Regions from separate parts of the Gordonia sp. DT218 genome, predicted to be linked through region 2. Evidence: riboswitches for the same ligand, from Rfam matches in the RefSeq annotation. Region 2 holds a riboswitch; the other holds the start of a gene.
The links. A riboswitch is a leader RNA that binds a small molecule or an ion and turns the genes downstream of it on or off. The one in region 2 is predicted to bind S-adenosylmethionine.
Positions count from the first base shown of each region.

Region 1: linked by a shared signal. The riboswitch ahead of ACPXCG_RS13435 (aminotransferase class V-fold PLP-dependent enzyme) and the one ahead of ACPXCG_RS00835 (bifunctional o-acetylhomoserine/o-acetylserine sulfhydrylase) in region 2 are both predicted to bind S-adenosylmethionine.

Region 1 is NZ_JBNCNS010000003.1:409,881-413,086, forward strand. Features, by position in the region: gene ACPXCG_RS13430 (isochorismate synthase) at 1-968, opposite strand, end outside; SAM riboswitch class IV at 1,060-1,173, shown strand; gene ACPXCG_RS13435 (aminotransferase class V-fold PLP-dependent enzyme) at 1,192-2,544, shown strand; gene ACPXCG_RS13440 (hypothetical protein) at 2,544-3,002, shown strand; gene ACPXCG_RS13445 (hypothetical protein) at 3,198-3,206, shown strand, end outside.
Region 2 is NZ_JBNCNS010000001.1:181,451-184,656, reverse strand. Features, by position in the region: gene ACPXCG_RS00835 (bifunctional o-acetylhomoserine/o-acetylserine sulfhydrylase) at 1-1,248, opposite strand, end outside; SAM riboswitch class IV at 1,311-1,432, opposite strand; gene ACPXCG_RS00830 (PE-PPE domain-containing protein) at 1,676-3,206, shown strand, end outside.

The DNA.
Region 1 (3,206 bases), on a different contig from region 2:
TGAACGCACCGGATGGTCACCATCCATTCGCCGTCGCCGTCGCCGTCGCACCAGCCGACCGCACCGCCATACAGGCCTCGCGGCTCCTCGACATCCCGGATGAACTGTGCGGCAACATCACTGGGTGTACCGCAGACGGCCGGCGTAGGGCTGAGGAGCAACGCGAGGTCCAGCGCGGTCACCGAGTCATCGCGTAGCGTCGCCCGGATGGGCGTGGCGAGATGCCAGATCTCACCGGTGGCGCGGATCTCAGGCGTCGGCGGGGCTTTCAGGTCCGCGCAGAGTGGGCCGAGGCGGTCGCGCAGATAGTCGACGACGAACGCATGCTCGGCGAGGTCTTTGCCCGATGACGCCAGCGTGGCTGCGGCGGCGCGGTCGGTCTCGGGGTCCGATGACCGTGGTGCGGACCCGGCGTAGGGCTGGGCGGTGACCACGCGACCGTGCTTGCGCAGCAACACCTCCGGGCTGGCTCCGAGTAACCACGAGCTGTCGCCGGTTGCCGCGCTGACGTCGACGGCGAAGGCGTTGTGCTCGGTGTTGCCGTGCGCGAGTGCGCCGATGAGGTGGTCGACGTCGACGACCGGTGTGACGGAGAGGTCGACCGCCCGCGCCAGCACCACCTTGTCGACCGTGCCGTCGGCGATGGTTTTGATCGCGTGGGTGACCCGGTCGCGGTGGACCGCGTGGTCCGGGTGGAGGGTCCTCGAGGTCACGTCGTGGTGGCGGGGCGGGGTGCCGGCGAACGGCGCCGGATCGTGGGTGAGTGCGACCGGCGCGACGAGCGCTGCGCGATCGTCCTGGTCGAAGGGGATCGCCCCGGTGATCGCATCGACCGCTCCGGCCCGGACGGCGTGCGCGGCCGCCGCGGCCTCGGTGAACCGACGCCGCTGCCCGTGACCGCGGACCGTGCCGTGTGGGCGTGACAGTACGAACATCACGGGGGAGACGCTGTCGTCGGGAAACGCCATGCACTCACGCTACCGGCGCAGCATCGCGGGAGTTTCGCGCAGGCTGAGTGAAAATTGACACGTCGAGGCGCCATCGGTGAATCTTGACGTGGGTCATGAGTGCCAGTGACAAGCCCCGGCTCGCTGGTCGGCAACCCTCCTCCGCGGTGGGGTGCTCCGGGTGACGACCCGGCCGTGTTCGAAGTGATCACGGCAAGTGCGGATTCCTCAGGAGCTATTTGTCATGACTGCTGTCCTTTCGGTGCCCTTCAACACCCCGGTGCCCTTCAACACCCCAGTGCCCTTCAACACCCCTGCTCCCCATACCCCGGTCGTCGACACCGAGACGATCCCGCCGTTGGCGCAGGTCGTCGGTGCCGACGAGTGCGTGCCGTGCTCGACCGGTGAGACGGTGCGATACGCCAACCTCGACTACGCGGCCAGCGCGCCGGCACTGGCCGCGGTGGCGCAGACCGTCACCAGCTCGTTGTCGCAGTACGCCAGCGTCCACCGAGGTGCCGGCCACCTGTCCCAGGTCACCACGGCCCGCTACGAGCAGGCCCGCGAGGTGATCCGGGGATTCGTCCGGGCACGCGCCGACGACGCCGTGGTCTTCACCCGCGGCACCACCGACGCCATCAACCTCGCAGCCCATGCGACCCGCGGTGACGTGGTGGTGCTCGACATCGAACATCACGCCAACCTGCTGCCGTGGTGCGCGCCCGATCGCGACGGGTCGTCGCGGGTGCGGGTGGTCCGTGCGTGCGCGACCATCGACGACACCCTCGCGGCGCTGGAGGCCGAACTCGCCGCGGCGCCGGCCGCGTTGCTCGCCGTCACCGCGGCGTCGAATGTCACCGGTGAGGTGCTGCCGATCGGTCGACTGGCATCGATCGCCCACCGCAACGGCGCGCGCATCCTCATCGACGCCGCCCAGCTCGTCGCCCATCGTCGCGTGTCGATGGTCGGTCACGGCATCGACTACCTGGTCTTCTCCGGGCACAAGCTCTACGCGCCGTTCGGGGCGGGCGTGCTGATCGGACGCCCGGACTGGCTCGACGCCGCCGAGCCCTACCTGGCCGGCGGCGGCGCCTCGGCGAGCGTCTCGGTCGGCGCCACCGGCGGTGACATCGGCGGTGACACCGCGATCGAGTGGCATGCCGGCCCGGCCCGTCACGAGGCGGGTTCGCCCAATGTGCTCGGCGCCGTGTCCATCGCGGCCGCATGCGACGCGCTCGACGCCATCGGATTCGAGCACATCGGGTTGCACGAAGAACTACTGCGCGCACGCCTCGACGACGGGCTGGCGACGATCGACGGTGTCACAGAGCTGCGGATCTTCGAGGACTCGACCGACCGGGTCGGTATCGCGGGCTTCGACGTCGACGGCTGCACGCCGCGGGCGGCGGCCGTCTTCCTCAGCGAGAGTGCGGGAATCGGCGTCCGCGACGGGAAGTTCTGCGCGCACCCGCTGTTGAACCGTCTGGGGTATCCGGACGGCGCGGTGCGGGCGAGCTTCGGACTCGGGACCGGCTCCGGCGACATCGACCGCCTCGTCGGCGCGCTGGCGAGACTGACCACGAGAGCGAGGACATGATGAGCATCGAATACGCACGCCCGTCGTCGACGATCAGCATCGGCCGCCCTCGATTACAGGTCGCCCTGGCAGGGGACACCTCGGCGACGGCGTTCCCGATCGTCGTGCGGCGGCCGACCCTGCGCGATGCGCAGCGGGCGCGATCGCTGCTACTGGCCGGCGTCAATGATCAGGCGAACTTTGTCGTCGCGCTCGAAGTGGAGGCGGCCATCGCCCCGCATCCGGCATCGGCGCGCGCATCCGCCGATCTCGACGACCGCCCGGCGGTTGCGAACGAACCCGAGACGATCCGGTACGTCGGGACGCCACACGGGCTGGTCTCGCTGATCCGCGACATCTATGTGGCCGAGATCGCCGACGCGGTCATCATCGTGCCGCTCGACGGTTCGGCCACCACGGCCCGGGTCCGTGAACAGGTGCTTCCCCTCCTGGACCCCGGACGGGGACGCGTCGCCTGACGCGTCGACATCGATGGCCCGGGGTGAGACCGGTGGTGTGTTTCGTCTCACCCCGGGCTGTGTTGACACTGCTTCTCACTGGTCAGTACGGTTCTGCCGTCTCGGTCACCGGGATGACCGGCGAGGGGGGAACGCATGTATCGGGGGAGTGTTGTGTCGCGGTTCGGCCGCCTGGCGGTGGCCGTCGTCGCGGTGATGGGTGCG
Region 2 (3,206 bases):
CACCAAACCGGGGGTGACGCCCGCGGCGGCCTGTTCCTCGGGCGTCAGCTGGCTGTGCGTGGTCGATGCGGGGTGGATCACCAGCGACCGTACGTCACCGATGTTCGCGACATGACTGTGCAGTCCGAGGGCATCCACAAAGCTCTTCCCCGCGTCGACCCCTCCGGTGATCTCGAACGAGACGATCGCGCCCTGCCCCTTGGGGAGGATCTGCTGTCCGCGCTCGTACCACGCCGACGACGAGAGTCCCGCGTACGCAACGGATTCCACCTGTGCATGCTGCTCGAGGAACTCGGCGACACGTTGGGCGTTGGACACGTGGCGCTCGACGCGCAGACTCAGCGTCTCGAGTCCCTGTGCCAGTAAGAAGGCGTTGAACGGGGAGATCGCCGCACCCGTGTCGCGGAGCCACTGCACGCGCGCCTTCAATGCGTAGGCGGGCGCGCCGAGATCTGCGAAGACCGCGCCGTGATAGCTCGCGTCCGGGGTGGTGAAACCCGGGAAGAGATCCTTGCCGTCGCGCTGGGCACGCCAGTCGAAGGCCCCGCCGTCGACGATCACGCCGCCGATCGCGGTGCCGTGGCCGCCGATGTATTTGGTGGCCGAGTGCACGACGATGTCGGCGCCGTGTGCCAGCGGATTGAGCAGGTACGGCGTGGCGACGGTGTTGTCGACGATCAGTGGCAGCTGATGACGGTGAGCGACCTCGGCGATGCCCTCGATGTCGAGGATCTCGTTGTTGGGGTTGGAGATCGTCTCGCCGAACACGGCTCGCGTGTTGTCCTTGATCGCGGCCTGCCATGAATCGAGATCCTCCGGGTCGTCGACGAAGGACACCTCGATACCGAGTTTCGGCAGCGTGTAGTGGAAGAGGTTATAGGTACCGCCGTACAGACGCGGGCTGGACACGACGTGTCCGCCGTTCTCGACGATGTTGAGGATCGCGTACGTCTCGGCTGCCTGTCCGGAGGCCACCAGCAGGGCGGCGACACCCCCTTCGAGTGCGGCGATGCGCTGCTCGACGGCGTCCTGCGTCGGGTTCATGATCCGGGTGTAGATGTTGCCAGGTTCGGCCAGTCCGAAGAGGTTCGCGGCGTGCTGCGTGTCGTTGAAGACGTACGAAGTGGTCTGGTACAGCGGTAGCGCTCGAGCGTTGGTGGTCGGATCCGCGGTCTGACCCGCGTGGATCTGTTTGGTCTCGAAGCTCCAGGTGTCGACTGGATTGGTCTCTTCGGGGGCGTCGGACATGACTGTGTCATCGCTTTCTACGGTCGGCAGGGTGCAACGACCCTGGTGGGGTCCGACCTTCGGACCCGCGCTTGCCGGGGAGCTCGAACTCGAGTTCCTCAACCCGGTCATCACCCGGAGCACCCCACCGCGGATGGAGGGTTGCCGATCAGCAAGCCGGGGCTTTGCGCTGATGCTCATGACCTGGCGTCAAGGATATAACACGGCGCCGGCGACGTGAGAACCCTCCTGATCGCGGTGATCCGATCTGATGACACCTGTCCTCTGAATGGATGAAATTCCCGTCTTGCGTTGGCAAAACATCAGTTAGAAATCGTTAGCATCACTAATGGGGATTCGTGTTTTGAGATCGTACATTTACCCTGTGGCCAGCCCTGGGGACGCGTATCCGGTCCGGTGTGCGCCAGGTTGGACGAAGGCCGAACGTATGACAACCCGCTTCCCGATCTCGCGTCGGGCCTCCGTCGTACTCATCGCCGCGTGCTCGAGCCTGGCTGTCGTCGCGGCGTTCTGCGTGCCCGGGGCCATCGGAACGGCCGCTGCCGCCGAATGTGGCGGGGGTGCGGTCGTCGTCGTCGGGGGGACGAACGATCCCGAGGGCGCGGCGTTGGTCGGGATCAAGCAGCGATACAGCGGGACGGGGCTGGACAACACGCTGGGGACCGGTGACGACACCGACTACGCCGCCGAGCCGTACCGGGTCATCTACGCCGACTATCCGACGACGCTCTGGCCGCTCGGTGCCGCAGGCTACGACGACAGCGTGGCGCAGGGGGAGGCAGCGACGACGAAGGCGATCGCCACCTACCAGAGTGAATGCCCCGGCAGTCCGGTCGTGGTTGCGGGCTACTCGCAGGGCGCCCGGGTGGCGGGTGACGTGTTGTCGGACATCGGCAACGACCGGGTCGGCAAGGTGGACATCCACAACACCCCCGACGATCCTGACGACGACGTCGAGATCCGGAAGTACCAGGTCGACGGCAACGGCGACTTCGTCCTCGATGAGAACGGCGACAAGATCCCGGTCATCTCCGGCGAGCTCTACTCCGATCCGCGTCGTGACGGGACCCTCGGGGGCGAGGGCATCGAGTTGGCGTTGATCGGTGTGATTCCCGGGCTCACCATGACCGGCCCCCGCGACGGCGGTTTCGGGACCATCCCGGTGACCACGGTGTGCGCGGCCGGTGATCCCATCTGTGACCTTCCCGATCCGTTACACGATCCGATCGGCGCGATCGACGGACTGGTCGGCTACTTCACCAAGCACAATTACTACCCATATCGCATGTATCTGAATCCGGCCGAGTGGCCGACCACCGAATGTGCCGCCGGTTCGACCACCACCTGCATGGTCCCCCAGGATTCCGCGATCGTCGGCGTCATCCGCCAGGGTGCCGAGGCAATCGGGGTCGACGGCAATGTGATCCCCGACTTCCTCGCCGGCCACTGGACCATCGATGTGCCGAACGGCGCATCGTTGGCGAACCTGCAGCCCCTGGTCCGGCTGGTCCAGGACCAGCTGCCCCAACTGCCCAACCTCGGCTACGGCGCCTACCTCCCGGACCTCTTCGTGTTCGAGGACATCCTCGACGGCATCGTCCATGCAGCGCCGGACGAGGTCGAGGCAGGCGTTGCCGCACTCGCCGCGAGCGCGAAGAGCATCATCCTGGCTCCGGTGAACTATGTGCGATTCCTGGCCGCGCAGTTCCCCGGCCCCCAGGCGACGGCGACCGAGAGTGCCGCGAGCGTGCTCACGACCGTTGCGACGGATGAATCGTCCGCCGAGCAGCGGACCGCCGTTCTGCGAGCGCTCACCGCCGTCGACGAACCGCAGGCTGTCGACAGTGGCGCGCCGGCAACCGGTTCCGCTGGTTCGGGTGCCTCGTCTTCCGCTACGTCGGAGGGCAGCTCGGCGGCGGATTCCACGGCCGGTAGTGCCTATGATGCGCCGAAGTACA